Regions from separate parts of the Streptomyces sp. NPDC088745 genome, predicted to be linked through region 2. Evidence: predicted binding sites of a transcription regulator. Region 2 holds the regulator's gene; the other holds the start of a gene.
The links. Region 2 encodes HrcA, which represses chaperone genes, less so after heat shock. Its sites were predicted from a motif close to TTNGCACTCNGNNNNNCNGAGTGCNAA; they were not measured.
Positions count from the first base shown of each region.

Region 1 (15,703 bases), on a different contig from region 2:
GGGCGCAGTACCAGGAGCGCGCCTCCCGGCTGAGCCGCGCGGAGTGGGAGGAGGTCGCCGCCGCCACCCACATCCTCCACCAGGACCTGGCCGCCGCCCTGCGCGCGGGCACCGCCCCCGGCTCCCCCGAGGCCAACGCCCTCGCCGAACGGCAACGGGCGCTCCTCTCCACGTACTTCGACTGCACGCACGCCATGCAGGTCTGCATCTCCCGCATGTACGTCACCGAGCCGGGCTACGCGGACTCCTTCGAGGCACTGGCGCCCGGCCTCACGGCGTGGCTGCGCGACATCGTCTGCGCGAACGCGGCGGCGCGGGGAACCGACCCGGAGACGGCCGCCTGGCCCACGTGAGCGGGGCCCGCCGGCCGGCGCCCCGCGCTCAGTGGTGCCAGGGCAGCCGCACGGGCCGCTCCGGCACCCGCCCGGCCGTCAGCTCCCGCACCAGGGACGCGATCCCGTGCGGGTACACCGTTCCGCCACCCGCGACGAACTCCTCCAACTCCCCCACCGGCCACCAGCGGTGACCCGCGTGGGAGTCCCGCTCCAGACCCACGAGACCGCTCACGTCGACCTCGTACGACGCCACCCGGCAGTGGAAGAAGACATCCCGGAAGACCCCCTCCGCCCAGCCCACATCGGCGTACCCGGAGGTCTCCGCGACCGCCTCCCCGAGCGCCGACTCGGGCACCTCCAGCCCGGTCTCCTCCCGCAGCTCCCGCGCCGCCGCGCGCACGAGGCTCTCGCCCTCCTCGACGCCGCCGCCGGGGGTGCACCACCCGACCGCCCCGCCCGCGCGGAAGCCGAGCAGCAGCACCCGCCCGCCCTCGTCGACCACCAGCACCCGGGCGGACGTCCGCCGTGTCTCCCCACCCCGATCAGCCATCCGGCCACCCTACGGTCCCGCCTGCCGCCTTCCGCCTGCCGCCTACCGGGAGCGGTGCTCGGCGGCCGGGCGGGCCGCCGCGACGGCCTCCGCGAGGCGGCGTGCGGTCTCCACGTCGCACCGGCCCAGGTCGATCAGCGGGGTGGGCACGTCCCGGGCGCAGGAGGCGGAGTCCAGGGCCAGCGACGGCAGAGTGAGACCGGCGGCGACCAGGGCCTCACGCAGCGTGCGGATCGTTTCTTCAGCGGCTCGGATGCCGAGCTCCTTCGTCGTCATGATCTATATCTCTACCGGCCGTATGGTGCTTATGCGTCAGGCGAGTTGAAAGCCCCCCGAAGGGGACCGTTGAGGTGACGCACCGGTCCGGGAATGGCCGAGTTCGACGACTTGTTGAACGGTGTCATGCCCCCCTCTGATCAGTCGCGTCAACCGGACGCCCCTGCCGACATACCCGCTCCCCCTCCCGCCCCCGCGCCCCGCGCCCGCGCCCGGATGCCGCTCGCGGTCTACATGCTGGGCCTCGCCGTCTTCGCGCTGGGCACGAGCGAGTTCATGCTCTCGGGGCTGCTGCCCCCGATGGCCGAGGACCTGGACGTGTCCATTCCGCAGGCGGGCCTGCTGATCTCCGCGTTCGCGATCGGCATGGTGATCGGCGCCCCGCTGCTGGCCGTGGCGACCCTGCGCCTCCCCCGCCGCACCACCCTCATCGCGCTGATCACCGTCTTCGGCCTCGGGCAGGTGGCGGGCGCGCTCGCCCCCACGTACGAGCTGCTCTTCGCGTCCCGCGTCGTGAGCGCCTTCGCCTGCGCCGGGTTCTGGGCGGTCGGCGCGGCGGTGGCGATCGCCATGGTGGACGTCGGCTCGCGGGCCCGCGCGATGGCGGTCATGATCGGCGGCCTGAGCATCGCGAACGTGCTGGGCGTCCCGGCGGGCGCCTTCCTCGGCGAGCACCTGGGCTGGCGCTCGGCGTTCTGGGCGGTGGGCGCGGCCTCGGCGGTCGCGCTGGCCGGCGTGGTGACCCTCATCCCCCGCATCCCGCTCCCCGCCGAGAAGCCGCAGCTCAAGCGGGAGCTGAGCATCTACCGCGACCGCCAGGTGCTGGTCTCGGTGCTCATCACGGCGCTGGCCGCCGGCGGTGTCTTCTGCGCCTTCAGCTACCTCTCGCCGCTGCTCACGGATGTCGCGGGCCTGGACTCGAAGTGGGTCCCGTGGGTGCTTGGCCTCTTCGGCGTCGGCGCGCTCGTCGGTACGACGGTGGGCGGCATGGTCGCCGACGCGCGCCCCTTCGGCGTCCTGATCGGGGGCATCAGCACCTCCACCGTGCTGCTCGCGGCCCTGGCCCTGTTCGGCTCGACGGCGGCGGTCGCCGTCGCCCTCTCCTTCGCCCTCGGCTTCTCGGCCTTCTTCACGGCCCCGGCGCTGAACGCGCGGATGTTCAACGTGGCGGGCGCGGCCCCCACCCTCGCGGGCGCGACCACCACCGCCGCCTTCAACATCGGCAACACGGGCGGCCCGGCCCTGGGCGGCACGGTCATCGACGCGGGCTGGGGCTTCGCGGCCACCGCCTGGGCGGGCGGCGCGATGACGGTCGTCGCGGTGGGCCTCGTCCTCCTGTCCCTGCGGTGGCAGCGGACGGACCGGGCCGCGTCGAGGCTGGTGGCGTCGGGCGCCCCGGCGAGCTCGCCCGCCCCGGTCTCCTCCCCGAGGGCGGCCTCCGCCCCTCGCCCGAAGTAGCGGGCGGGCGGCGCGGGCCACTCGCTCAGTCGAGCCGTGGCACCGGGCGGCCCGGGGCGTCCAGCCACACCCGGTGCGATCCGTCGGCGGTGACGGTGAGCCCGAACCGTTCCGGCCCGGGACTGCCCGCGCCACGCCACCAGGCGTGAGCGGCTTCCACCAGATCCCACAGGGGCCGTGACCCGTGCTGCCACACGGTGAAGCGCTCGTCGTTCCGCCCGTCCCAGTCCACGGCCGCCCATGACGCGGCGTCCGTGGTCGCCACCCACAGACGGCGGGCGACTCCCGCGACATCGGGGTCCTCGTGCCAGGCCCGCCACACCCGCCGTAGCTGAAGGCCGATCGCGAACCGGGCAGCCCAGTCGTCCCCTGCCACCGTCCAGGGGGCGAGCCCGGAGCGGGACTCGGCGGGCACGTGGTCGTCCCGCACCACGTCCCGGAAAATCCGCAGGTCCCTGCGTTGTCCGCGCATCAGCATGAACGCCGAGTACGGGAAGAAGGGGCCCGAGGCCGCTCCGTACCCGTCGACTGTCAACCGCAGCAGCCCGTAACAGAGCCACGGCGATTCCCATGGAAGCAGGATCACCCCGCCCGGCTTCGTCTGGGCGATCCACGCCGGGGGCACTGAGCGCACTGAACAAGTGGCGATCACCCGGTCGTACGGGCCGTCGGCCTCGTACCCCGACTCCCCGTCAACGCAGACGGCATGAGGTCTCAGTCCGACAGCCGCGAGGTCGCGTACCGCCCGGTCGGCGAGGGCCTGGTCCACTTCGAGTGTGGTCACGCGCTCGGGGCCGAGGCGGTGTGCCAGGAGCCCGGCGTTCCACCCGGTGCCCGTGCCGATCTCCAGGACCCGCTGTCCCGGAGACACGTCCAGGAGGTGGAGCATGCGGAAGACGATCGAGGGCGCGGAGGCCGAGCACGACGGCCAGCGGTCCTCGGGGTCCGCCACCTGGCCGTCGTTCACCTGCGTGATCACCGGAGTGTCCGCGTACGCGTGCCGCAGCCAGGTCTCCGGGTCGGTCTCCCGGGAGCACTGCCCCCACGCGTCCCCCACCCAGATCCGGTCCGGGAGGAAGCGGTGCCGGGGAACGGCCCAGTACGCGTTCTCCCAGGCCGGGGCGGGTGAAGCCCCGAGGCCTTCGCTCATCGAGCGCAGCAGTCCACGCATGGCGGCCCGCTCGCTCCCCTCCGTCACCGTCACCACCGCACGCCTGCTTCCCCTTGTGCTTCGGCTCGGGTGCCGGTTTCGCCGTGTCCGAGGACGGCTTGCCGGTCCCGGGGTCCTTGGGCCCCGCGTGCTTCCCGTCGCCACCGCTGCCGCCCTTGCCGGCTCCCCAACCCATGGTGATCTCCTTCGGCTTCGCATTCGACGTGCCTCGAACGATCTGTTGCGGCGAGGGCGGTTACCGGACGCATGCCGTCCGGTCCTCCCTCCCAGAGCCCTCACTCGGCGGAGACGCCGCCCCGCCTCCGGCACCGCGCACACCTGCACAGCGGCCACACCCCGCTCGTCATGGGCGCGAGCCGGCCGCCGCTCCGGACCACCTGGGTCGTGGACCAGCTCCGCCCACCGTCCCGCGACACCCGCATCGTCATCAGCGGGTGTGTCGCGGCCGACACTGTTCGGGGACCGGTCCCGGAGGCGGGCTTGGTGCCGGGAGCCAGGTCCGGATTCAACTCCGCCGCCCGTGCGGATGGTTGCGCAGCTCGACATCGGCATCCGTGACCGCCGAGTAGTCGAACTCCTCCCGGGCCTGCTCCCTCTGCCGCACGAGCGCGGCACACACCCCGCGTCCTTCGACGGGCACCGGGGCCTCCACCGGAAGCCCGAGGTGTACTGGTGAACTCGTCGCCTGCTGCATGGCAACCACCCGTCATCGGATCTCACGACTGCCGCACCTTACTGCTATTCGCGAATAGTGGAAAGATTTGGCGAGAGGTGCCACTTAGGGTGAGATGCGCCCGGTGCGAAGCTGGGAGCCGCAAGAGGACGCGCAGGCCGCACGGGAGGACGCCATGAGCAGCAGCGACGAATGGGCCAGCAGCACATCGACCCCCTACCTCGCGCCGCGCGCGACGGGGCAGTCCGACGCGTGGACCGCCGAGACCGCCGCCGCCGGGCGCAGGGGGACACAGACCGTCGTCCGGGCCGGCGAGGTACCGGCCTCGGAGGATGTGGCGGCCCTGTTCGGCGTGACGGCGGGGACTCCCCTCGTCGCGCGCCGCCGGATCATGCAACTCGACGGCATTCCGTCGGAGTTGACGGACACCTACTACCCCTCAGCCATCGCCCTGGGCACTCCACTCGCCGGTACGGCCAAGATCCGGGGTGGCGCGGTGACGCTGCTGGCCGAACTGGGGCACGTCGGCGTACGCGTACGCGAGGAAGTCACGGCACGCATGCCGGACGCGGCCGAACGGGAAGCGCTGCACATGGGCGAAGGCGAACCCGTACTGCGGCTCACCCGTGTCACCCTGGACGCCGACGACCGTCCCATCCAGGCCGACGTGATGCTGATGCCCGCCCACAGCCAGCGTCTGCGTTACGAGATCAGGATCGGATGACCGTGCCCCGCAACGACCCCACCGCCGCCTCCTCTTCTGACCGACGCCCCCTCCACGAACGGATCGCCGCCGATCTGCGCGACGAGATCATGAGCGGCGACCTGCCGCCCGGCGGCAAGCTACCCTCCACCGTCAAGCTGAAGGAACGGTTCGACGCTTCCAGCGCGACCGTGCAGAAGGCGCTGCAACTCCTCAAGGAGGAGGGGCTGGCCGTGGGCCGGGCGGGTTCGGCGGTCACCGTACGCGAGCACCGGCAGCGGACCATGCGTCCCGCCTCCTACATGGCCCCGGCCCCCTCCGGCGAGCCGTACCGCTGGCTCACCGAGACCTCGAAGCTCGGGACCCACCCGCACAGCACCCTGCTCGACGTGACCGAGACCGTCCCGCCGACCGACGTCGCGGCCCGCCTCGGGCTCGGGGAGGGCCGCACCGCGATCCTGCGCCGCCAGATCCTCACCCTGGACGGCGAACCGGTGGAACTGGTGGCCTCGTACTACCCCGCCGACATCGCGCGGAGCACTCCTCTCACCGAGCGCCGCAAGATCCGGGGCGGCACCCCGGCCCTGCTCGCCGAACTGGGCTTCCCGCCCCGCCGCAGCGTCGACCGCGTATCGGCCCGCGTCCCCACTCAGGAACAGACCGCCGCACTGCTGCTGCCCGGTAACCTCCCGGTCCTGCGCACCCTGCGCGTAGTCCTCAGCAACGCGGAACGCCCCATCGAGGCCACGGTGATGGTCAAGGCCGGGCACCTCTACGAGTTGCAGTACGAATTCACGCCGGAGTAAGGAATGTCCCGAAAATCGCTGTGCGAGGAGATGCCGTTACGGTCGGCTCTCTATACCGTGAGCCGGTAATAGCCCTACCAGTGCGCCTACGGCCTCGACAGCGTCCGGAGTGGCGAGTACGAGTATGGGGTCGGGCTCCCGGAGCAGGAGGCCGCTCCAGACACGGAAGGTGGGGCGGCCCTCCGTCCCGCCCGTGTCGAAGGAGATGGACCCGGCCAGCTCGTTCACGTCTTGTGCGCCAGGCATTCCGAACGCCGGGCTGTCCTCGAACCGAAGATAGTTGTGGCTGGTGAACGGATACCACTGACTCAACGCGCTCGCCCTGGCGGCCAGCACTAATTCCTCTGCGACAGGGGGAACCCACGAGTCGGTTCCTCGCACTCCGGCGTCGTCGGATCGCGCGCATTCTTCCATCCAGTCCCAGGCATCTGCCAGTGACCATGGGGCGTTCGTCTCCATCCACCAAGTCTGGCTCGATACGCGCGCGGTCACGCTGGTTACGATGAGATGATCTTGTTGTGGCTGGTGTGATCACGGCGTCGGAACCGTCCTGGATAGTCCCGTTCACTGGGCTGAGCCCGTACTGCTTCGGCAAGTTGGTGACCGTGGTACGCCGCGAGGTCCCGGACGAGCCGCGGCGAGGATGGCCGTGGACCCTGCCACTTGAGGGCCGGGTGTTACTCGTCGTGGCGTACTGGCGCACGAACTTGACGCTGCGACAGCTGGCCCCGCTTTTCGGCGTTTCCAAGTCGGCGGCCGACCGGATCATCGACCACCTTGGCCCCAAGCTCCCCGCGAGCTCCCCGCGTACGGGCAGTGCGCCGTCGCGTCCGCCCTGCGCAAGCTCACCACCGCCGGTCACCTGCGGCGATTCCGCGAAGCCCTGCACGGGCAGGACAACACCGTGCGGTGGGTGCAGCGCACGTACTTCTCGCGGACCGCCCGGCCCGACGCCTGGTGGCAGTCGTTGGTGCGGGGCGAGAGCACCGAGAGCGAGCCCGAACGGTCCGGCGATCCGGAGCGGCGGGCGTACGTCGCCCTCGCCCGGCTCTCGCACCGCGTACCGCAGTTGACGCTCTCCGACCACGCCTGCGAGGAGCTCGCCCCGTACGCCGCCGAGTGGTTCAGGCGCGGTGCTTCGGAGGACCGGCTGATGAACGCGCTCGGGCTGATCGTGCCGAAGGTGGTGCACAGCCCGTTCCGGTTCGTGCAGGCCAAGCTGCTGAGGGAGCTGCCGCCGCCGCTGCCCGCACCCCGGCAGGGCGTGCTGGTGATGGAGTGCGCCGAGTGCGGGGTCCCCGGTGCGCCCGCCGCGCTCCCCGGCGGGCTGTGCCGCCCCTGCCGCAGCGAGCCCCATGTGCGGGACCGGCGCGGGCTGCCCGCCGATGTCGTACGGGGGAAGGCCGCGCGCATCCGGCACGACCTGCCGAAGCGAGCGGACAGGACGCGGGACAGGACGGCGCGGCACGGCACCGCGAGGTGACCCGCTACGCGGCCCCGTAGCCGTGCTTGCGCCGTCGCAGGCCGGCCGCCGTGAGGCGGCGGACGATTTCCTTGCTGCCGACCTCCACGGCGCCGGCCGCGACGGCGTCCGCGTACCGCGCCTCCGGAACGTCGTAGTGGTCGCGCTCGAAGGCGCGCGGCGGGCAGCCGATGGACGCCGCGAAGGCGTGCAGCTCCTCGTACGACACGTCGCTGACCAGGTGCGACCAGAGGCGGCCGTGGCCGGGCCAGGTCGGCGGGTCTATGTAGACCGTCATGCCGGGGGCAGCTTCCCGACGGGGGCGACGGCGACGACCGCCTTGGTGCAGACCCAGTGCGGGTCGGGACCCAGCTCCGGTTCCACCTCCAGGGCGTGCGGGTCGCCCTCGTGGCAGACCGGGCACAGCGGCCAGCGGCCGTACTTCTCCAGCAGCGCGTCCTGCACGTCCTGGGCGATCAGGCCCGTGACGTACTCGGCCCCGTCGGGCCACTGCTCCACCCACCAGCGCCGGTGCACCACGGCGTCCTCGACGATCGACACGATGCCGGGGTCGGCGACGTCGCGGGCGGTCAGGTCGGCCATGACCTGGGCGCGGGCGGTGTGCAGGGACTGTTCCAGGGGGGTCATGGGTCCATTGTCGCGCGGCGGGGCCGAAGTTCCCGGGCGAGTGTGACCTCCGCACCGTTGACTCACCCCTTCGGTTGAAAATATCTTTCAGGCGTGAGCGACACAGTGAAGGAAAGTTCCAGTACGCCGGACGCGGTGCCCGCGGCGGCTTCGGCCGCGGAAGCGCCCCCCGCCCCCGCGGCCCTCGCCGCGAAGGTGCGGACCCTCGCGCCCTCCATGACCCGCTCCATGCAGCGCGTCGCCGAGGCCGTCGCCGGGGACCCCGCCGGGTGCGCCGCCCTCACCGTGACCGGGCTGGCCGAGCTCACCGGGACCAGCGAGGCCACCGTCGTACGCACCTCGCGGCTGCTCGGCTACCCCGGCTACCGGGACCTGCGCCTGGCCCTCGCCGGACTCGCCGCGCACCAGCAGTCGGGGCGCGCGCCCGCCGTCACCGCCGACATCGCCGTCGACGACCCGATCGCGGACGTCGTGGCGAAGCTCGCGCAGGACGAGCAGCAGACCCTCGCCGACACGGCGGCGGGCCTGGACACCGTCCAGCTCGGCGCCGCCGTCGGCGCGCTGGCCGCCGCCCGGCGCGTCGAGATCTACGGCGTCGGCGCGTCCGCCCTCGTCGGCATGGACCTCGCCCAGAAGCTCCAGCGGATCGGGCTGTTCGCCCACGCCCACAGCGACGCGCATCTCGCCGTCACCAACGCCGTCCTGCTCCGCGCCGGTGACGTCGCCATCGCCATCACCCACTCCGGGTCCACCGGCGACACCATCGAGCCGCTCCGCGTCGCCTTCGAGCACGGGGCGACGACGATCGCGGTCACCGGCCGCCCCGGCGGGCCCGTCGCCCAGTACGCCGACCACGTCCTGACCACTTCCACCGCCCGCGAGAGCGAACTGCGCCCCGCCGCCATGTCGAGCCGGACCAGTCAGCTCCTGGTCGTGGACTGCCTGTTCGTCGGCGTCGCCCAGCGCACGTACGACACGGCGGGCCCCGCGCTCTCCGCCTCGTACGAAGCACTCGCCCACCGCCACCACCCCCGCACCGCGCGACAAGGAACCCCCACCCCATGAACGCCACCCCGTACAGCGACCTGCGTGCCCAGCTCGACATCCTCACCACCGAGGCCTTCCGCCCCGAGCTCGCCGAGATCGACCAGCTCTCCACGCCCGAGCTGGCCGCGCTCATGAACAGCGAGGACGCGACCGTTCCGGCGGCCGTCGCCGCCGAGCTCCCCCGGATCGCCGCCGCCATCGACGCCATCGCCGAACGGATGGCCAGGGGCGGCCGGCTGGTCTACGCCGGCGCGGGCACGGCCGGACGCCTCGGGGTGCTCGACGCCTCCGAGTGCCCGCCCACCTTCAACACCGGCCCCGGCGAGGTCGTCGGCCTGATCGCGGGCGGCCCCTCCGCCCTGGTGAAGGCCGTGGAGGGGGCGGAGGACAGCAGGGAGCTGGCCGCCGCGGACCTCGACGCGCTGGAGCTGACGGGGGACGACACCGTCGTCGGGATCTCCGCCTCCGGCCGCACCCCGTACGCCGTCGGCGCCGTCGAGCACGCCCGCAGCCGCTGCGGAGCGCTCACCGTCGGCCTGTCCTGCAACGCGGACAGCCCGCTGGCGGCGGCCGCCGAGCACGGCATCGAGGTCGTCGTCGGGCCCGAACTCCTGACCGGCTCCACCCGGTTGAAGGCGGGCACGGCCCAGAAGCTCGTACTGAACATGATCTCGACGCTGGTCATGATCCGGCTCGGCAAGACGTACGGGAACCTGATGGTCGACGTCCGCGCCTCCAACGAGAAGCTGCGGGCCCGCTCGCGGCGCATCGTCGCGCTGGCCACCGGCGCGGACGACGCCGAGATCGAGGCCGCCCTCACCGCCGCCGACGGAGAGGTGAAGAACGCGATCCTCATCGTCCTCGGAGAGGTGGACGGCCCCACCGCCCGGACCCTGCTCAAGGAAGAGCACGGACACCTCCGCGCGGCCCTCAAGTCGGCCCGCGACACCGTCTGAACTCCCCTGCCCCCCGCACAGCAAGGCACCCCGCACCATGAGCACCGGCACCCCTGAGAACAAGAACCGCGCCACCGCCGCCGCGATCCTTCCGCTCGTCGGCGGCGCGGACAACGTCACCTCGGTCGCCCACTGCATGACCCGGCTCCGGCTGGGCCTGCGCGACCGCTCGCTCGTCCAGGACGACGCCCTGAAGGCGGTGCCCGCGGTCATGGGCGTGGTCGAGGACGACACGTACCAGATCGTGCTCGGGCCGGGCACGGTCGCCCGGGTCGCCCCCGAGTTCGAGGCCCTCGTCGAGGAGGACAGGTCCGCCTCCGCCGGCGCCCCGACCGCCGAGCAACTGGCCGCCGAGGGCGCCGCGCTGCGCGCCGCGCAGAAGGCGAGGAACGCAACCCCGTTCAAGCTCTTCCTGCGCCGCATCGCCAACATCTTCGTCCCGCTGATCCCCGCCCTCATCGGCTGCGGCATCATCGCCGGCCTCAACGGACTGCTCGTCAACCTGGGATGGCTCCCGGCCGTCACCCCCGCCCTCGCCTCCATCGCGTCCGGCTTCATGGCGCTGATCGCGGTGTTCGTCGGCTTCAACACGGCGAAGGAGTTCGGCGGCACGCCCATCCTGGGCGGTGCGGTCGCGGCGATCATCGTCTTCCCCGGCGTCGCGAAGATCGACGCGTTCGGCCAGACCCTCTCGCCCGGTCAGGGCGGCGTGCTCGGCGCGCTGGGCGCGGCGGTCCTCGCGGTCCACGTCGAGAAGTGGTGCCGCAGGTGGGTCCCGGAGTCCCTGGACGTCCTGGTCACCCCCACCCTCACCGTCCTCCTCTCCGGCCTGGTCACGATCTTCGGGCTGATGTTCGTCGCGGGCGAGGTCTCCACGGCCATCGGTACGGGCGCCAACTGGCTGCTCGACCACACCGGCGCCTTCGCGGGCCTGGTCCTCGGCGGGTTCTTCCTCCCCCTGGTCATGCTCGGCCTGCACCAGGCGCTGATCCCCATCCACACCACCCTCATCGAGCAGCAGGGCTTCACGGTCCTCCTGCCCATCCTGGCGATGGCGGGCGCGGGCCAGGTCGGCTGCGCGGCGGCGGTCTTCCTGCGCCTGAAGAACAACCACTCCCTGCGCGACACCATCAAGTCCGCGCTGCCCGCCGGAGTCCTGGGCGTGGGCGAGCCGCTCATCTACGGCGTCTCCCTCCCCCTGGGCCGCCCCTTCGTCACCGCCTGCGCGGGCGGCGCGGCGGGCGGGGCCTTCGTGGGGCTCTTCTCGATGCTGGGCGACAAGGTGGGCTCGACGGCCATCGGCCCGTCCGGCTGGGCGCTCTTCCCCCTCCTCCAGGGCAGCCGGGGCCTCGGCACGACGGCCGCGATCTACGCCGGCGGCCTGCTGGTCGGTTACGCCGTCGGGTTCCTGGCGACCTACTCCTTCGGCTTCACCAGGACGATGCTGGCGGAACTGAACGCCCCGGCGGCCGGTCAGGCCGCCGACCCCGAGCAGCCCGGGGACCCGGTCGCCGTCTGACGCTCAGCGCGGAAAGCGCGAGGTGTCCAGTTCCCCGCCGAAGGGCTCGGGCAACACCACCGGCTCTCCGAAGGGCACCCGGTCCATGTGCTTGTACGCGCCGTTGTGCGGCTCGGTGAACAGGGTGCTGGTCGGCCCGTGCTCGTCGAACCGGTCGATCAGGAGGTAGGCGGGGACGGGCGCGTGCGCGTACGCCCAGAGCTTCTTGGTCCGGTCGTCACGGGCGTTGCCCCGGGAGGTGATCTCCACGACGAGAAGCGCTTCGGCCGCGTCGAGAGGGTCGGTCACGTCCGGGTCGTCGTCCGCCACGAAGCGCTCAGGCATCACCACGAGGTCGGGGATGTAGAGCTTGTCGAGACGGGCGATGTGGACGCCGAGCGTCTGGAAGACCCCCATGTCCGCGGGAAGCACCCCGTAGAGGAACTTCTGGAGCTGATGGGCGATGGCGTTGTGGTGGCGGTGAGGCGGCGGTACCAAGACGATCCGTCCTTCGTCGATCTCGGCGCGCCAGCCCTCGGGCACATCCAGTCCGCGCCAGGTTCCCAGCAGGTAGTCCCACGGCCGGACGGTCTGCGGCTGATCGTGCTCAGCCATCGCAGCGGTCATCGCGGTTCCCTTCTCTCCTGGCCCGAGGACGATCCGACCCTAGGGCGACGAACGGGCGGGTACGTGCCACTCCGGCCAGCATCCCACGAAGGGGTGACCCCTGGCCCGTGCTGCCGCGGCCGCCCGGGAACGCCACCGGGGCGGCACCCCCGAAAGGGGTGCCGCCCCGGTGGACGTGCGTACGGGACCTGCCAGGGGGACTAGAAGTCCATGTCCCCGCCCGGCATGCCGCCCGGGGCGGCCGCGCCGGCCTTCTCGGGCTTGTCGGCGATGACGGCCTCGGTGGTGAGGAACAGCGCGGCGATGGAGGCGGCGTTCTGCAGGGCAGAGCGGGTCACCTTCGCCGGGTCGAGGATGCCCTCGGCGATCATGTCGACGTACTCACCGGTCGCGGCGTTCAGGCCGTGGCCGATCGGGAGGTTGCGGACCTTCTCCACGACGACGCCGCCCTCGAGGCCGCCGTTGACGGCGATCTGCTTGAGCGGGGCCTCCAGCGCGAGCTTCACGGCGTTGGCGCCGGTCGCCTCGTCGCCCGTGAGCTCCAGCTTCTCGAAGACCGCGGAGGCCTGGAGGAGGGCGACGCCACCACCGGCGACGATGCCCTCTTCGACGGCCGCCTTCGCGTTGCGGACGGCGTCCTCGATGCGGTGCTTGCGCTCCTTGAGCTCGACTTCGGTGGCGGCGCCGGCCTTGATGACGGCCACGCCGCCGGCCAGCTTCGCCAGGCGCTCCTGGAGCTTCTCGCGGTCGTAGTCCGAGTCGCTGTTCTCGATCTCGGCGCGGATCTGGTTCACGCGACCGGCGACCTGCTCGCTGTCACCGGCACCGTCGACGATGGTCGTCTCGTCCTTGGTGATGACGACCTTGCGGGCGCGGCCGAGGAGGTCCAGGCCCGCGTTCTCCAGCTTGAGGCCGACCTCTTCGGAGATGACCGTGCCGCCCGTGAGGATGGCGATGTCGTTCAGCATGGCCTTGCGGCGGTCGCCGAAGCCCGGGGCCTTGACGGCGACGGACTTGAAGGTGCCGCGGATCTTGTTGACGACCAGGGTGGAGAGCGCCTCGCCCTCGACGTCCTCGGCGATGATCAGCAGGGGCTTGCCCGACTGCATGACCTTCTCCAGCAGCGGAAGGAGGTCCTTCACGTTGCCGATCTTCGAGTTGACGATGAGGATGTACGGGTCGTCGAGCGCCGACTCCATGCGCTCCATGTCCGTCGCGAAGTACGCGGAGATGTAGCCCTTGTCGAAGCGCATGCCCTCGGTGAGCTCGAGCTCCAGGCCGAAGGTCTGCGACTCCTCGACCGTGATGACGCCTTCCTTGCCGACCTTGTCCATCGCCTCGGCGATGAGCTCGCCGATCTGGGTGTCGGCGGCGGAGATGGAGGCCGTCGAAGCGATCTGCTCCTTGGTCTCGACATCCTTCGCCTGCTCCAGGAGCGCGGCGGAGACGGCCTCGACGGCCTTCTCGATGCCACGCTTCAGGGCCATCGGGTTGGCGCCCGCGGCGACGTTGCGGAGACCCTCACGGACCAGCGCCTGCGCGAGGACGGTCGCGGTCGTCGTGCCGTCACCGGCGACGTCGTCCGTCTTCTTCGCGACCTCCTTGACGAGCTCGGCGCCGATCTTCTCGTACGGGTCCTCGAGCTCGATCTCCTTGGCGATGGAGACGCCGTCGTTGGTGATCGTGGGGGCGCCCCACTTCTTCTCAAGGACGACGTTCCGGCCCTTGGGGCCAAGGGTGACCTTGACGGCGTCGGCGAGCTGGTTCATGCCACGCTCGAGGCCGCGCCGGGCCTCCTCGTCGAACGCGATGATCTTGGCCATGTGAAGTGGTCCTCCCAGGACTGGGGTGGATTTCTCCGGACCGTACGATTCGGCGCCCGCGACGGACGGCCTCGCGATGCCCGGGATTCCTTACCCCGACACCACTCGGCCTCACCGAACCTGGTCCAAGTTCTGTCACTCTCACGGGGAGAGTGCTAACGCCAATGATTAGCACTCGACCCATGCGAGTGCAAGCGGATACCACAGATCGCGGGAAGCGCAGCAGGTCGTGGGCCGGACGTGCGACGGGACCCGCGGCCGGGGCGCGACGGGATGCACGGCCGGGGCGCGACGGAGCCCGCGAGGGGCGCGCGGCCGGAGTGCGCCCGGACGCACCTGGGGCCCGTACCCCGGTGACGGAGTGCGGGCCCTAGGTGTGTGAGTGCTGGTGAAGTCGCTGAGTAGTGCGTCGGTGGCCGATCGCGCCGAGATCAGACGGCGAGCTTGACCATGTCCGCCTGCGGACCCTTCTGGCCCTGCGAGATCTCGAACTCGACTCGCTGACCCTCTTCAAGGGTGCGGTAGCCGTCCATCTGGATCGCGCTGTAGTGGACGAAAACATCCGCACCACCGTCGACCGCGATGAAGCCGTACCCCTTCTCCGCGTTGAACCACTTGACGGTGCCCTGAGCCATGCCTAACTCCCCTATTACTGGCCCTTGCGCGGGGCCGCACTTCGCGACCCCGGGTCAGACCCCACCCGCCGACAGGATCGCGGTGGGCGTGCGCCGTAGCGCGTCGACCGCGGCTGAATGTATCCGCCCAACTGCCCTCTGCAACAGGTCAATTGGACGAGAATTCTGGGCACGCCCGAACGCCCGGAACGGTCAACTCTCGCGTTTCCGGGGCAAGTCGGGCCGGACATAGCGTGTGCATCGGCGGCAAAACGCTCGGGCACACGGGCCGCATCTTGTCGCCTTCTCATATGCGCGGGGCATGGGCGGCGACCGGGGCTTCCCCCACTCTACCCCTTTCAACCCTGCAGAATTGCCCCCTCCGCTTGTGTGCGGAGGGGGCAACAGGGGTCGGTGCGGAGCGCGTTGGGGCGTGCGGACGCCCCCACGGCAGGGGCGGCGGTCAGCCGCCGGCGACGGCCGGGATGATCGAGACGCCGGCGCCGTCCGGGGTGGCCGTCTCAAGGCCGCTCTCGAAGCGGACGTCGTCGTCGTTCACGTACACGTTCACGAAGCGGCGCAGCTTGCCCTGGTCGTCCAGGACGCGCGCGGCGATGCCCGTGTGGTTCTTCTCCAGGTCGGCGATGACCTCGGCGAGGGTCGCCCCCTCGGCGGCCACCTCGGCCTCGCCGCCCGTGTACGTGCGCAGGATGGTGGGGATGCGGACCTTGACGCTCATGGTGTTCAGCCTTTCCAGTACGGGGGAATTCAGCGTGCCAGGCCGGCGTCGCGGAACGCGTCCAGGCTCGGGCGGATGGTCGCGGAGGGGCCGGTGGTGGGGGCCACCGCGTCCAGCGTCTTGAGGCCGTCGCCGGTGTTGAGGACGACGGTGGTGAGGGCGGGGTCCAGCAGGCCGGCCTCGATGAGCTTCTTCGTCACGCCGACGGTCACGCCGCCCGCGGTCTCCGCGAAGATGCCCTCGGTGCGGGCCAGCAGCTTGATGGCGTCCACGACCTGCTCGTCGTTGACGTCCTCGACCGCGCCGCCGGTGCGCCG
Region 1 is NZ_JBIVLB010000001.1:408,068-423,770, forward strand. Features, by position in the region: gene ACIP93_RS01750 (MerR family transcriptional regulator) at 1-353, shown strand, start outside; gene ACIP93_RS01755 (NUDIX domain-containing protein) at 382-885, opposite strand; gene ACIP93_RS01760 (hypothetical protein) at 928-1,161, opposite strand; gene ACIP93_RS01765 (Cmx/CmrA family chloramphenicol efflux MFS transporter) at 1,378-2,619, shown strand; gene ACIP93_RS01770 (methyltransferase domain-containing protein) at 2,645-3,826, opposite strand; gene ACIP93_RS01775 (hypothetical protein) at 4,296-4,430, opposite strand; gene ACIP93_RS01780 (UTRA domain-containing protein) at 4,639-5,187, shown strand; gene ACIP93_RS01785 (GntR family transcriptional regulator) at 5,184-5,972, shown strand; partial or broken gene ACIP93_RS01790 (transposase family protein) at 6,491-6,781, shown strand; gene ACIP93_RS01795 (hypothetical protein) at 6,886-7,455, shown strand; gene ACIP93_RS01800 (DUF4031 domain-containing protein) at 7,460-7,732, opposite strand; gene ACIP93_RS01805 (hypothetical protein) at 7,729-8,082, opposite strand; gene ACIP93_RS01810 (MurR/RpiR family transcriptional regulator) at 8,218-9,147, shown strand; gene murQ (N-acetylmuramic acid 6-phosphate etherase) at 9,144-10,085, shown strand; gene ACIP93_RS01820 (PTS transporter subunit EIIC) at 10,123-11,604, shown strand; gene ACIP93_RS01825 (Uma2 family endonuclease) at 11,608-12,210, opposite strand; gene groL (chaperonin GroEL) at 12,411-14,033, opposite strand; gene ACIP93_RS01835 (cold-shock protein) at 14,465-14,668, opposite strand; gene ACIP93_RS01840 (MoaD/ThiS family protein) at 15,111-15,386, opposite strand; gene thrC (threonine synthase) at 15,416-15,703, opposite strand, start outside.
Region 1: groL (chaperonin GroEL) is a predicted target of HrcA. The motif match lies at 14,202-14,228, and genes of this name have one in related genera.

Region 2 (15,703 bases):
CGACGAGAACTTCGCCGGCCGGCTCGCCGACGACGCCTGCCTCGTCGTCAACGAACTCGTCACCAACGCGGTGGTGCACGCCGGCACCACCGTGGAGCTGCTCTGCCGCGTCGAGCCCGCACGCGCCACCGGCGAGGCCGCCGCCCTCGTCATCGAGGTCTCCGACCACCACCCCGCCCGTGTCGTGCGCAACGAACCGCAGCGGCACGACCGCAGCGCCGCCCCCGAGTACGGCAGGGGGCTGCATCTCGTCGCGGGGCTCGCCGAGAGCTGGGGCGTCACCTACCGCACCGGACTCAAGACCGTCTGGGCCGCCCTCCCGCTGGAGGGCTGGCAGCCCTCCCCGGTGGACGGTCCGGCGTTCACGCCCGCCGATCTCACCTCCCCGGCCGCCCACCAGGCCCTCCAGCGGGGGCTGCGGGCCGCGGAGATCCTCGCCCCGCTGCCCCGGCGGCAGGCCCGTGACGAGGACCCCGACTGGATCAACCGGGGGGCCCTGTCGTTCCTCGCCGAGGCCTCCGACCTGCTGGCCGGGCAGTTCGACCAGGACATGGTGGTGGCGCTCGCCGCCCAGCTCCTGGTGCCCCGGCTCGCCGACTGGTGTGCCGTGTGGCTCGACCCGGAGGGCGGCGGACCCTCCGCGGAACCCCGCCTGGCCCGGGTCTGGCACGCGCGCGAGGCGTGCATGGAGGAGCTGCGCACGCTGCTGGAGAAGGAGCCGCCCCGGCTGCCGGACTCGGCGCGCGGCGGTCCGGTCGCGCTTCCCTGGCCCGGCACCGGCGAGGGCTTCTCGGGCGCCGGGGCGGTGCTCGCCTGCCGCATGGTCGTCGGCGGGCGCAGGGTCGGCGTTCTGATGCTCGGCAGGGCGGGAATGCTGCGCATCCCCGACGAGGTCACCGGGCTCATCGAGGACTTCGTCCGCCGTGTCGCCCTCGCCGTGGGAGCCGCCCGCCGCTACACCCAGCAGGCCACCATCTCGCACGTGCTGCAGCGCGCCCTGCTGCCCAGCCAGGTCGCCCAGATCCCCGGGATCACCAGTGCGCTCGTCTACGAGCCGCGCGGCGAGGGCGTCGCGGGGGGCGACTTCTACGACATCTTCCACGCCGCCGACGGACGCTGGTGCTTCGCGCTCGGCGACGTACAGGGCAACGGCCCGGAGGCCGCGGTGGTCACCGGCCTGGTGCGCCCCTGGCTGCGGCTGCTCGCCCGCGAGGGCTACCAGGTGGCGGAGGTGCTGGACCGGCTCAACAGGCTGCTGCTGGACGACGCGACGGAGTCGGCGGACGCCGCCGCCCGGCTGGTCGCCGCCGCCGGGGGACAGGAACTCCCCGACGGGCCGCAGGCACGTTTCCTGTCGATGCTGTACGGAGAGCTGGAGCCGCTGCCGGAGGCCGACGGCGGCGGTGTGCGCTGCACGGTCTCCAGCGCCGGGCATCCGTTGCCGCTGGTGCTGCGACCGGACGGGGAGGTCCGGACGGCCGGCCGGCCCGGAGTGCTGCTCGGCGTCCTCGACGACGCGACGTACGAGAGCGAGACGTTCGTCCTGACACGGGGGGAGACCCTGCTGAGCGTCACCGACGGGGTGACCGAGCGCCGCCGCGGCAGGGCGATGTTCGACGACGGCGAGGGCGTCGCCGCGGAGCTCGCCCGGTGCGCGGGACTGTCCGCGCAGGGGGTGGCGGAGCGGATCACCAGGGCGGTGCACTCCTTCGCGGACGAGCCGCCCGACGACGACCTCGCGCTGCTGGTGCTGCGCGCCGAGTAGCCCGCCGGGCGGCCGCGGGACGGGAAGGCGCGCGGAGGGCGGACAATGGGGGCATGCCTTCCGTACTGCCTGATGGTGAGCCCATGCCCGAGGACGGGGCGCTGCCTCCCGACGCGCTGCGGAACGCGGGGGAGCGGCCCCTCGGTTTCTACCTGCACGTGCCGTACTGCGCGACCCGCTGCGGCTACTGCGACTTCAACACCTACACGGCGACCGAGCTGCGCGGTTCGGGCGGCGCGCTCGCCTCCCGGGACAACTACGCGGCGACGCTGACCGAGGAGGTGCGGCTGGCGCGCAAGGTCCTCAGCGACGACCCGCGCCCGGTGCGCACGGTGTTCGTGGGCGGCGGCACGCCGACCCTGCTGCCCGCTGCCGACCTCGTCACGATGCTGGGGGCGATCCGCGAGGAGTTCGGCCTCGCCGACGACTGCGAGGTCACCACCGAGGCGAACCCGGAGTCGGTGAACCCCGCCTACCTGGCCGAACTGCGCGAGGGCGGCTTCAACCGGGTCTCCTTCGGCATGCAGAGCGCCCGACAGCACGTCCTGAGGATCCTGGACCGCACGCACACCCCCGGACGGCCCGAGGCGTGTGTCGCCGAGGCGCGGGCGGCCGGGTTCGACCACGTCAACCTGGACCTGATCTACGGCACCCCGGGGGAGTCCGACGCCGACTGGCAGGCCTCCCTGGACGCGGCGATCGGCGCGGGCCCCGACCACGTGAGCGCGTACGCCCTGATCGTCGAGGAGGGCACCCAGCTCGCCCGGCGCATCCGCCGCGGCGAGGTCCCGATGACCGACGACGACGTGCACGCCGACCGCTACCTGATGACGGAGCGGGCGCTCGCCGCCGCCGGGTACTCCTGGTACGAGGTGTCCAACTGGGCCACCTCCCGGGCGGGCCGCTGCCTGCACAATGAGCTGTACTGGCGCGGCGCCGACTGGTGGGGCGCCGGACCCGGTGCGCACAGCCACGTCGGCGGGGTCCGCTGGTGGAACGTGAAGCACCCCGGCGCCTACGCGCAGGCGCTGGGCGACGGGAAGTCCCCCGGCGCCGGACGCGAGGTGCTCTCCGACGAGGACCGCAGGGTCGAGCGCATCCTCCTGGAACTGCGCCTCGTGGAGGGCTGCGAGCTGTCCCTGCTGAAGCCCGCCGGGCTGGCCGCCGCCGAGAAGGCGGTAAGGGACGGCCTCCTGGACGACGGTCCTTACACCGAGGGCCGCGCGGTCCTCACCCTGCGCGGCAGGCTGCTGGCCGACGCCGTGGTGCGGGACCTCGTGGACTGAGCCGGGGGCGCCCCCGGTGCCTGACACACCCCCCGGTGCCTGACACACCCCCCGGCGCCGGACACGCCCCCCGGCGCCCCGGCACCGGGTGCCGCCCTCAGCGGTCCTGCGGCGCTCAGTCGTCCTCCGGGGCCGTCACAAAGTCGATGAGTTCCTCGACGCGCCCCAGCAGCTCCGGCTGGAGGTCCTTGTACGTACGCACCCGCCCCAGGATGTGCTGCCAGGCCGCCCCGGTGTTCTCCGGCCAGCCCAGCGCCCGGCACACGCCCGTCTTCCAGTCCTGGCCGCGCGGAACCCGGGGCCAGCCGGGGATGCCCACCGACGACGGCTTCACGGCCTCCCAGACGTCGATGTACGGGTGCCCGACGACCAGGACGTCCGCGTCCGTCACCCGGGCGGCGATCCGGGACTCCTTCGAGCCCGGCACCAGGTGGTCGACCAGGACGCCCAGCCGGGCGTCCGGGCCCGGGGCGAAGTCGGCCACGATCGCGGGCAGGTCGTCGATGCCCTCCAGGTACTCGACGACGACGCCCTCGACGCGCAGGTCGTCGCCCCACACCCGCTCCACCAGCTCCGCGTCGTGCCGCCCCTCCACGTAGATGCGCCCCGCCCGCGCCACGCGCGCGCGGGCGTTCGCGACGGCGACCGACCCGGAGGCGGTACGGGCGGGACGCACCGGACCGGCACCGGAGGACGGGCGCACCAGCGTCACGGGCGTCCCCTCGTGGAGGAAGCCCGCCGGGGTCATCGGGAACACCCGGTGCTTGCCGAAGCGGTCCTCCAGGGTGACCGTCGGCCCCTGCGCCGTCTTCTCGGTACGGACGACCGCACCGCAGAAGCCCGTCGACACCTCCTCCACCACCAGGTCGTACTCGGCGGCCAGTTCGGGGACGGGCTTCGGCTTCTTCCACGGCGGCGTGAAGTCCGGGCTGTAACTGCGCATGCCGCCGACGCTACGACACCGGCCGCGCGACCGGTCGGGAGACCCCGAAACGGCGCGCCAGCGCGTCCCGTTGCGCCCGTACGAACGCCGCGTCCACCACGGCCCCGTGCCCCGGCACGTACACGGCGTCCTCGCCGCCCAAAGCCAGCAGCCGGTCCAACGCCTCGGGCCACCGCCCGCCGACCGCGTCGTGGCCCGCCTGCGGCTCCCCGGACTCCTCCACCAGATCCCCGCAGAAGACGACCCCGGGGCCGCCCCGGAGGCCCGGTACGAGGGCCACCAGGTCGTGCCCGCTGTGCGCGGGCCCCAGGTTGGCGAACAGGACACCGCGCCCGCTGCCCAGGTCGAGGGTGCGTTCGTCGGACACCAGGTGCCGCGGGGCGCGCAGCAGCTCCGCGGCCTCGACGGCGGCGTCGTGCGGCACCCCCTGCCGGGCCGCGTCGTCGGCGAGCGCGTCGCGCTGCGTGGTCAGCAGGACGTCCATGCCGGACGCGGCGAAGACCTCGACGCCGGCGAACGCCCCGGTGCCCAGGACGTGGTCGAAGTGCGGGTGGCCGAGAGCGACGTGCGTCACTCTGCGGCCCAGGAGGGCCTCGGCCTGCGTCCGTACCTCCGCGCCCTCCCGCAGCGAGGAGCCCGTGTCGTACAGCAGGGCCCCCCGGGCCCCCGCCACCAGGCCGATCGTGGCGTCCCAGCCGGGCATCCGCCGCCTGCCGACCCCCGGAGCGAGACGTTCCCAGCCTGCCTCTTCCCATCGCATGTCCATACCGTGACGCTAGCGTGAGCAGCCGCCCTTGCCCGGACCGGACCGCGCCGCCGTACACTGACCCGGGGAATCGCTGGCACTCGCACACGGTGAGTGCCAAGCGGGACACCGGGGCACAAGCTCCACATGTCCGATCGGCACCAGGGAACATCACGGCTTGGAGGTGTGCGCGATGCTCAGTGAACGCAGACTTGAAGTGCTGCGCGCCATCGTCCAGGACTACGTCGGCACGGAGGAGCCCGTCGGCTCCAAGGCCCTCACCGAGCGTCACCAGCTCGGGGTCTCCCCGGCCACCGTGCGCAACGACATGGCGGCCCTGGAGGACGAGGGGTTCATCGCCCAGCCGCACACCAGCGCCGGGCGCATCCCCACCGACAAGGGGTACCGGCTGTTCGTCGACCGGCTGGCCGGGGTCAAGCCCCTGTCGACGCCGGAGCGGCGTGCCATCCAGAACTTCCTGGACGCCTCCGTGGACCTGGACGACGTCGTCGCCCGCACCGTGCGGCTGCTCGCGCAGCTGACCCGGCAGGTGGCGGTCGTGCAGTACCCGTCGCTGACGCGCTCCACGGTGCGCCATGTGGAACTTCTCTCACTGGCCCCGGCCCGGCTGATGCTGGTGCTGATCACCGACACCGGCCGCGTCGAGCAGCGGATGATCGACTGCCCGGCGCCGTTCGGCGAGACCTCCCTCGCGGACCTGCGGGCCCGGCTCAACAGCCGGGTCGTGGGCCGCAGGTTCGCCGACGTGCCGCAGTTGGTGCAGGACCTCCCCGAGTCGTTCGAGCCGGAGGACAGGGGAACCGTCTCGACGGTGCTCGCGACTCTCCTTGAGACACTGGTGGAGGAGACCGAGGAACGGCTGATGATCGGCGGCACCGCCAATCTCACCCGCTTCGGCCACGACTTCCCGCTCACCATCCGCCCCGTACTGGAGGCGCTGGAGGAGCAGGTGGTACTGCTGAAGCTGCTCGGCGAGGCCACCGAGTCCGGCATGACGGTGCGCATCGGGCACGAGAACGCCCATGAAGGACTCAGTTCAACGTCCGTGGTCGCAGTCGGCTACGGTTCGGGCGACGAGGCAGTCGCCAAACTAGGCGTGGTCGGACCGACCCGCATGGACTACCCCGGAACGATGGGAGCGGTACGCGCAGTGGCACGTTACGTCGGACAGATCCTGGCGGAGTCGTAAGTGGCCACGGACTACTACGCCGTACTCGGCGTGCGCCGCGACGCTTCCCAGGACGAAATCAAGAAGGCGTTCCGGCGCCTCGCCCGTGAGCTCCACCCGGACGTCAATCCGGACCCGAAGACCCAGGAGCGCTTCAAGGAGATCAACGCCGCCTACGAGGTGTTGTCGGACCCGCAGAAGAAGCAGGTCTACGACCTCGGCGGCGACCCGCTGTCGGCCTCCGGCGGCGGCGGTGCCGCGGGCGGCTTCGGCCAGGGCGGTTTCGGGAACTTCTCCGACATCATGGACGCCTTCTTCGGCACGGCGTCGCAGCGCGGCCCGCGCTCGCGCACCCGCCGCGGCCAGGACGCCATGATCCGCCTGGAGATCGACCTCAACGAGGCGGCCTTCGGCACCACCAAGGAGATCCAGGTCGACACCGCCGTCGTCTGCACCACGTGCAGCGGCGAGGGCGCGGCCCCCGGCACCTCCGCGCAGACCTGCGACATGTGCCGCGGGCGCGGTGAGGTCTCGCAGGTCACCCGGTCCTTCCTCGGCCAGGTCATGACCTCGCGCCCCTGCCCGCAGTGCCAGGGCTTCGGCACGGTCGTGCCGACGCCGTGCCCGGAGTGCGCCGGCGACGGCCGCGTCCGCTCCCGTCGCACCCTGACGGTGAAGATCCCGGCCGGTGTCGACAACGGCACCCGCATCCAGCTCGCGGGCGAGGGCGAGGTCGGCCCCGGCGGCGGCCCCGCCGGCGACCTGTACGTGGAGATCCACGAGCAGCCGCACCCCACCTTCCAGCGGCGCGGCGACGACCTGCACTGCACGGTCACCATCCCGATGACGGCGGGCGCCCTCGGCACCAAGGTGCCGCTGGAGACGCTCGACGGGGTCGAGGAGATCGACATCCGTCCCGGTACGCAGTCGGGCCAGTCGGTGCCGCTGCACGGGCGCGGCGTGACGCACCTGCGCGGCGGCGGGCGCGGTGACCTCATCGTGCACGTCGAGGTGCTGACGCCGTCGAAGCTGGACCCGCAGCAGGAGGACCTGCTGCGCCAGCTCGCGAAGCTGCGCGGCGAGGAACGGCCGCAGGGCCAGTTCCAGCCGGGGCAGCAGGGACTGTTCTCGCGGCTGAAGGACGCCTTCAACGGCCGCTGAGCCGGTGGGTGGCGGAACGGGGCCGGGCCTGGCGGCCCGGCCCCGTTCCTGTTCGATTCGGCGGGTCGGCCGTGTCGTGAAACGATGCGGGCATGTCTGTTGAGACCCGGGTGGTGCCCGCGCTGGGAGAGCTGTGCCGGCGCGGAATCGTGGCCGCGCCCATGGCCGGCGGGGTGTCCCGCCCCGAGCTGGCCGCGGCCGTGTCGGACGCGGGCGGGCTCGGCTTCCTCGCCGCCGGGTACAAGACCGCCGACGGAACGTACGAGGAGATCAAGCAGCTCCGTGCGCTGACCTCGAAGCCGTTCGGCGTCAACCTGTTCATGCCGCAGGCCGCCGCCGATCCGGCGGCCGTCGACCTGTACCGGCAGCAGCTCGCGAGCGAGAGCGCCTGGTACGAGACGCCGATCGCCGAGCAGGACGACCACGGCACCGACGACGGGTACGAGGCCAAGCTGGCGCTCCTGGTCGACGACCCGGTGCCGGTGGTGTCCTTCACCTTCGGCTGCCCCTCCCGGGACGAGCTCGACGCGCTGGCGCACGTCGGGACGTACACGATCGTCACGGTCACCACCCCGGAGGAGGCGCAGGCCGCCGAGTGGGCGGGCGCGGACGCCGTGTGCGTGCAGGGCATCGAGGCCGGCGGCCACCAGGGCACCCACCGGGACGACCCGCAGACCGACGGCAGCGGGGGCCTGGGGCTGCTGTCGCTGGTGACGCAGGTCCGCGAGACCGTGCAGTTGCCGGTGGTCGCCGCGGGAGGGCTGATGCGCGGGGCGCAGATCGCCGCCGTGCGGGCCGCCGGGGCGGACGCGGCACAGCTCGGCACGGCGTTCCTCGCGTGCCCCGAGTCCGGTGCGCACGCCCTGCACAAGAACGCCCTGAAGAACCCTCTGTTCGTACGGACCGAACTCACCCGCGCGTTCTCCGGCCGGCCCGCGCGCGGGCTGGTGAACCGTTTCATGCGCGAGCACGGGCGGTACGCGCCCTCCGCCTACCCGGAGGTGCACTACCTGACCGCCGGGCTGCGGCAGGCCGCCGCACGGGTGGGGGACGCCCAGGGCATGGCGCTGTGGGCGGGGCAGGGCCACCGGCTGGCGAGGGACCTGCCCGCCGGGCGGCTGGTGCAGGTGCTGTCGGCCGAGGCGGACGCGGCGTGGACGGAGATGGCTTTGAGGAGGTCGACGTCATGACGGCGCCGGTGTTCGTGGTGGAGGACGTGCCCGAGGGCGGCCAGTACGTCCTGGCGGGCCCCGAGGGGCGTCACGCGGTGTCCGTGCGGCGGCTGACGGCGGGGGAGGACGTCGTCCTCGCCGACGGGCGCGGGCGCGGCGCCGAGGCCGTCGTGGTGGCCGCGGAGGGCAAGGACCGGCTCGTCGTGGAGGTCGTCGGGACCGTCGTCGAGGAGGAGCCCCGGCCGCGCATCACCGTCGTGCAGGCACTCCCCAAGGGCGACCGCGGCGAGCTGGCGGTGGAGACGATGACCGAGACCGGTGTGGACGCCGTCGTGCCGTGGCAGGCGGCGCGCTGCATCACCCAGTGGAAGGGCGAGCGGGGCGCGAAGTCCCTCGCCAAGTGGCGGGCCACCGCGCGGGAGGCCGGGAAGCAGTCGCGCAGGCTCCGCTTCCCGGAGATCGCCGACGCCATGAGCACCAAGCAGGTGGGCGCACTTCTGGCCACCGCCGACTTCGCCGCCGTCCTGCACGAGGACCGCGACGCCGACAGCGCCGCGCTGGCGCTCGCGGAGCTGCCCGCGGAGGGTTCCCTCGTGCTGGTGGTCGGTCCCGAGGGCGGGGTCTCGCCGCAGGAGCTGGAACTGTTCGCGCGGGCGGGGGCGGGAACGTACCGGCTGGGCCGCAGCGTGCTGCGGACGAGCACGGCGGGCACGGCGGCCACCGCGCTGCTGCTGGGACGCACCGGACGGTGGTCCTGACCCCGGCGCCGGAGCCGGGCGCCCGCCCGCGGGCACGGGTGCCGGGGACCGGGCCGCGGCCGGATCGCGCGGAAGACCACGGATGTCACTCGCACCGAGGGAGAGCGCCATGGAACTCGCACAGGTGAGGCTGCTGGTCACCGACTTCGCCGCCTGTTACCGCTTCTACGGCGAGGTGCTGGGGCTCCGGGCCCAGTCCGGGTTCGTGGACGGGCCGTACGAGAAGTTCTCCCCGTCGACCGGGTCGGCGGGCATCGCGCTCCAGGACCGCGCGGTGATGGCCGGCCTGCTGGGCGAGGTCGCCGGGCAGCCCGCGGGGCACCGGTCGTTCGTGGTGCTGCGGGTGGACGACCTCGACCGGTACTGCGCGGAGATCACCGCGCGCGGTGCGGTGCTGGTGCACGGGCCGGCGCCGCTGACGGAGCGCATGCGGGCGGCCCACCTGGAGGATCCCGAGGGGAACCTGGTCGAGCTCCAGGAGTGGCTGCTGCTCGGCGGCTGAAACGCGCCTGTCCTTCGCACCGGGGCGGTGGGAGGCTGCCGGACATGGGGGCACGGAGGCGAGCACGGCACAGGCGCGTCCTCGCGGCGGCGGTCCTCGCCGGTGCGACGGCGGCGGGCGCGGCCGCCTGCGAACCCGGCGGCGAAGGCGGCCCGAGTTCCTTCGCGGTGGCGCTGACCACCGACCGGGCCGGCACGCGTGCGCTGGAGCGCGCCGGCTTCGACGTCAGTTGGCTGACCTGTACGTCCACGGTCGGCGGCGGTGCGCGGGGGAGTGCGCTCCCCTCGGTCCGGCCGTCCCCGGCGACGGCGTCCGGCGTCGCCTCCGTGGCGTGCGAGGGGCAGACCAAGGACGGCGAGGAGATCCGCGTCGCCGGGAGGGTCACCGAGGAGCGCGACGGCCGTTGCGTACGGGGCGACCTGGCCGCCGAGGTCGGCGGGCGCACCGTGTTCCGGGTGAGCGTGCTCGGCGACTGCGGAGCCCGGCCCACCACCCGCCCGCCCACCTGGAGCCCGCCCCCGGAGCCCACCGTGCGCCCCACCAGGACGGTCACCGCCACCGCCACCCGGCCCGCCCCCGCCCCCTCGCCCGACCCGCCCGCCCCCCGGCCCACCGTCACGGTGACCGTGACCGTCGGCCCCGCCCCCGCGCCGGACCCCGCACCCACGTGCGGTTGTCCCCCCGGCAAGTGAGCACGCGCGACGGGGACGGCGGCGTACGAGCGGACCCGGCAGGCCCGGCGGACCCGGCAGGCCCGACGGGCCCGGGAGCGGCGCACGAGGCCGCCTCCCGCATACCTACGCGGCGGCGGCCCGCCGAATTAGGTGTACGGATCTCCGGACCGCAGGGGCGCGCGCCCTCTCCGGGCCCGGCCAGAGTGGGTCCCATGCCCCCCGCACACGGCCTTCCCGTCCCCCGGCTCCCCCGCGAGCCGTCCCTCGACGAGCTGCTCGACGTGCTCGCGGACACCCGGCTGGTGACCCTCACCGGTCCCGCCGGGGTCGGCAAGACGCACCTCGCCGCCCGCATCGCCGAGACCGTCACCGACCTCCCCGTGCACCGGGCCGACCTCTCGGACTGCGCGGACAACGCCCTCGTTCCGCAGACCGTCGCCGCGGCGCTCCACGCGGGCACCGCACCCGGCAGCGGCACCGACCCCATGGAGGCGGTGCTGCGGCTGCTGGCGGGACGGCGCGGCCTGCTCGTGCTGGACACCTGCGAGCACGTCCGGGCGGGCTGCGCCTATCTGGTGGGCAGGCTGCACGACGCGTGCCCGGGGCTCCAGATCCTGGTGACCAGCCGCGGCGCGGTCGGCGTGCCCGGTGAGTACCGGGTGCCGCTGCGGCCGCTGTCGCGCGAGCACACCGTGGAACTCCTGCGGGAGAAGGCGGCGGTGCAGGGGGTGGACCTGCCGGTGTTCTGGACCCGGTTGCTCGCCGAGCGCCTCGACGGCGACCCGCTGAGCGTCCTGCTGGCCGCCCGCACCCTGGGGAACAACACCACGCCGCAGCAGCTCTACGGCAGCCTGTGCGAGCCGGGGGCGCGGTTCGGGGTGCTGATACACGGACCCAAGCAGCCGGCCAGGCACCGCACCCTGTTGCGGGCGATCGCGTGGAGCCACGACCTGTGCGGGCGGGCGGAGCGGCTGCTGTGGGCCAAGTTGTCGGCGTTCACCGGCAACTTCACCGCGCAGCAGGTGGAGACGGTGTTCGCGGACGGCGGCGAACTCGACGCGCTGGTCGAGGCGTCGGTGGTGCTGCCGGAGGAGGACGGCACCTACCGGCTGCCGTTGGCGCACCGGGAGTACGGGCAACTGCTGCTGGCGGGGCTGGGCAGGCCGTAACGCCGCCGCCGGTGCCGTGGACCCGCCCGGGCGCGGGCCGCGCGCGGCCGTCGTGCTCGCGGAGAGGCCGCCGTCGGACGGGCCGCCGTCGGACGGGCCGTGTGGTGCGTGTCGTGCGCGGCCGTGAGGCGTACGGGAGGGGTCCTGGCACTTCCGGTACGGCGCGGGGCCCCCGGACGACGGGCGGGGCGTGCCCGGGACGGGGCGGTTCCCGGTGCGGGGCGCCCGGTGCGGGCCGTCCCCCCCCCGCCGGGCCGCGTCCCGTGTGCGGGCCGTGACGCGGCAGGTCGGGAGCGGGAGCGGGCCGATAGCATGCGCCGTGTCCGATCACCCTCTTCCAGGAGGTTTCCATGCCCGGTGAACCGCAGGCGGACTGCCTGTTCTGCAAGATCGTCGCGAAGGAGATCCCCGCCACCGTCGTCCGCGAGAGCGAGACCACCCTCGCCTTCCGCGACATCAACCCGCAGGCGCCCACGCACGTCCTGGTGATCCCCAAGGCGCACCACCCGGACGCGGCGTCGCTGGCCGCCGCCGATCCGCAGGCAGCCGCCGACGTGCTGCGCGAGGCCGGCGAGGTCGCCTTCGCGGAGGGCGTCGCCGAGAGCGGCCACCGGATCGTCTTCAACACCGGTTCCGGCGCCGGCCAGACCGTCTTCCACGCGCACGCGCACGTCCTGGGCGGGCGCGGCCTCACCTGGCCGCCCGGATAGCCGTCGTGTCCGCCCGCGAACTGGTCGTCCTCGGCACTGCCAGCCAGGTCCCCACCCGCCGCCGCAACCACAACGGCTACCTCCTGCGCTGGGACGCCGAGGGACTCCTCTTCGACCCCGGCGAGGGCACGCAGCGGCAGATGCTGCGCGCCGGGGTGGCCGCGCACGACATCGACCGCATCTGTGTCACGCACTTCCACGGCGACCACTCCCTGGGCCTCGCCGGGGTGATCCAGCGCATCAACCTCGACCAGGTCCCGCACCCGGTCACGGCGCACTACCCGGCGAGCGGACAGCACTTCTTCGAGCGGCTGCGGTACTCCACCGCCTACCGGGAGAGCGTCGACATCGCCGAGGCCCCCGTGTCGGCCGACGGGGTCGTGGCCGACACGCCCGGATACACCCTGTCCGCGCACAAGCTGTCGCACCCGGTGGAGAGTTACGGCTACCGGCTGGTCGAGCCGGACGGCCGCCGCATGCTGCCCGAGCGGCTCGCCGCGCACGGCATCGAGGGCCCGGACGTGGGGCGCCTCCAGCGCGACGGCGTGCTGAACGGGGTCACACTCGCCGAGGTGAGCGAGGAACGCCGGGGCCAGCGTTTCGCCTTCGTCATGGACACCCGCCTGTGCGACGGCGTGCACGTGCTCGCCGAGGGCTGCGACATGCTCGTCATCGAGTCGACGTTCCTCGACGAGGACGTGCGCCTGGCCGCCGACCACGGCCACCTGACCGCCGGACAGGCCGCGGGGGCGGCACGGGAGGCAGGCGTACGGCACCTGGTCCTGACGCACTTCTCGCAGCGCTACAGCGATCCGGAGGAGTTCGAGCGCCAGGCCAGGGCAGCGGGTTTCGAAGGGGAACTGACAGTGGCCGACGACCTGATGCGGGTGCCGGTGCCCAAACGGGTGTAGCGACCGGGGCGAGAGGGTGCCGGTGCCCAAGCGGATGTAGCGACCGGGGCGAGAGGGTGCCGGCGGCGTACGGGACGAGGGCGCGTACCGGGGCGGCAGGGCGCCGGAACTCCCTCCTTCCCGCGCGCCGCTACCGCTGACCCCGCGCGCCGCTACCGCCGCGCCCCGACCCCGCGCGGCTCCCGCTCCCGCCCCCGTGGCGCCCGCCCCGGCGCGGTGCGGGCGAACGGCGGGGGGCCCCCCCGGGCCGGCGGGCGGCCCCGGATCACCGCGAGCCCCAGCGCGCGCGGGGCCCCCCCCCCGCCCGGGCCCCCCCCCCCCCCCCCCCCCCCCGGGCGGCCCCCCCCCCCCCCCGCGGGGCGCCCCCCCGGGGGGGGGGGGGGCCCCCGGCGGGCGCGCCCGCCGGGCGAGCGGCCGCAGCGAGATCTCCGCGACCTCCTGCTCCGCCGCGCCCACCTGCGGCACCTGGCCGGCGGGCGCGCCCGTGGTGCCCGCCAGGACGGCCGCCGGGGCCCCGCCCCTGCGCCGTACCGCACCGGCGACCAGCGGACGGCCGCCGGTGTGCAGCGCCACCAGCGTCATCGGCACCGCCGTCAGCAGCAGGACGCAGCCCAGCACGAGCCCCATGGCAGGGAAGCCCGCCCGCGCCGACAGGACGCTGCCCGCCACCGGACCGCACGCCACGCCCAGCGAGGACGCCGACCCCGCGAACACCGCCCAGCGGCCGCGCGGATCCATCGAGGCGGCCAGCCCGATCAGGTACGACAGCACCACCGGGTAGACCGCGTTCCACAGGATCTCGCCCGCCGCGAAGGAACCGGCGCCGGTCGCCGACGCGCTCAGCGCCACGCACAGCGCGATGAACGCCGTACCGGCGCCCACCGGCACCGCACGCCCCAGCCGCGACCCGAGCGCGCCGGCGGCGGTGACGCCGAGCAGTCCGGCGCCCAGGGCCGCCGCGAACACCGCGCCGGCGCTCACCTCGGTGAGACCCGCCTGCACGGTGGCGATGCGGTTGCTGACGCCCCACAGGGCGTTCTGGCACATCGACCAGCACAGCATCGCCGCGGCCAGCACCAGGCCCGCCCCGCGGTGCGGCAGCCGGGTCGCGGCCGCGGCCGCCGCGAGAGGCGACGTCGTGGCGCCCGCCGCCGCGTCCGGCCGGCCCGCCAGACGTCCCGCGGCGGGCCACACCAGCACGGCGATCAGCGCGAGCGCCGCGAACGGCGGCCGGTGCCCGCCGTCCAGGTGCGGCACCGTCAGGTACAGCACGCCCGCCGTCGCCGACACGCTCAGCAGGCCGAGCACGGACGCCCGGTGCGGGTCGCGCCGGGCCGCCATCCCCGCGGCGGCCACCGCGGTCGCCGTGCCCGAGCCGAAGCCGCCGAGCGCCGCCCCCGCCACCACGGGCACCAGGGAGGACGCCAGGGCCGCGCACCCGTACCCGAGCAGCATCAGCAGCAGCCCCGCGCGGGCCGCCCGGCGCGCCCCGGTCCGCTCCACCCGGGAGGCGAGCGAGAAACCCGCGGTCGCCGAGCACAGCAGCAGGGCGCTGCCCACGAGACCGGCCCCGGCGGGCGTGAGCCCGAGCCCGGAGCCGAGCCGCCCCACCACGGTCGGCAGCAGGTACGCCGCGAGATATCCGGCGGTGAACACGGCGACCAACGGCCACAAAGAGGCACGACGGCACGGCAGGACGGCGCGGGAGCGCGACGAAACGCGAAAGAGCGACGAGACAGCGCGAAGGCGCGGCAGAACAGCGCGAGAGCGCGAAGACACGGGCATTCCTGAAAGAAGACGTGCGTGATGACAGGACGTCATGACGGCCGACCGGCAAAGGGGGTTGAGCGACCGTCGAGGGACAGGAACGCGGCCCAATTCTTATCAAGCGCGCAGACCGCAGGAAAAGGGAAACAGCTCAGTGAGCTGCGACACATTGTGTTTGCGGCCCGGAAGGCCGGGTAAGAGTGGCGCTCTCTCCGCGGTCCAGCGGCTCCGCTGCGTGGGCGCGACGCCCCGCGCACAGAGCCCGCACGGCCCCGCCGGTCGTGCACACTGGCCGCGAAACCGCAGCACACGCACGCACGACGGGGAGCGCACAGTGAGCACGCACATCCACCACGGCGACCAGGATCCCGCCCGGCGGGTCGACCCGCTCGACGGCCTGCGCGACCCCGGCGGACCCGAGTGCGACGTGTTCCTCACCGGCACGGTGTTCCTGGACATCATCTTCACCGGTCTCGACAGCGCCCCCGTGCGCGGCACCGAGTCCTGGGCGCGCGGCATGGGCTCCAGCCCCGGCGGCGTCGCCAACATGGCCACCGCCCTCGCCCGCCTGGGCCTGCACACCTCCCTCGCGGCGGCCTTCGGCGACGACCACTACGGCGAGTACTGCTGGGACGCGCTCGCCGACGGCGAGGGCATCGACCTCGGCATGTCGCGCACCGTCCCCGGCTGGCACTCCCCGGTCACCGTCTCCATGGCGTACGAGGGCGAGCGCACGATGGTCTCGCACGGCCACGAGGCGCCCCCGCCCGGCGGCTCCGCGCCCTTCCCGTCCTGCCCGCCCCGCGCGCGGGCCGCCATCGCGTCCCTGACGCCGGGCCGGCGCGAGGAGTGGACCGCCTCCGCCGCCCGGCGCGGTGCGAAGATCTTCGCCGACGTCGGCTGGGACGACACCGGCCGCTGGGACCTGTCCGCGCTCGCCGGCCTGGAGCA
Region 2 is NZ_JBIVLB010000003.1:8,938-24,640, forward strand. Features, by position in the region: gene ACIP93_RS09200 (SpoIIE family protein phosphatase) at 1-1,765, shown strand, start outside; gene hemW (radical SAM family heme chaperone HemW) at 1,819-3,051, shown strand; gene ACIP93_RS09210 (DUF3097 domain-containing protein) at 3,167-3,994, opposite strand; gene ACIP93_RS09215 (MBL fold metallo-hydrolase) at 4,005-4,760, opposite strand; gene hrcA (heat-inducible transcriptional repressor HrcA) at 4,933-5,949, shown strand; gene dnaJ (molecular chaperone DnaJ) at 5,950-7,089, shown strand; gene ACIP93_RS09230 (nitronate monooxygenase) at 7,182-8,279, shown strand; gene ACIP93_RS09235 (16S rRNA (uracil(1498)-N(3))-methyltransferase) at 8,276-9,019, shown strand; gene ACIP93_RS09240 (VOC family protein) at 9,129-9,521, shown strand; gene ACIP93_RS09245 (hypothetical protein) at 9,566-10,213, shown strand; gene ACIP93_RS09250 (AAA family ATPase) at 10,408-11,364, shown strand; gene ACIP93_RS09255 (histidine triad nucleotide-binding protein) at 11,715-12,074, shown strand; gene ACIP93_RS09260 (ribonuclease Z) at 12,080-12,985, shown strand; partial or broken gene ACIP93_RS09265 (MFS transporter) at 13,328-14,680, opposite strand; gene ACIP93_RS09270 (carbohydrate kinase family protein) at 15,087-15,703, shown strand, end outside.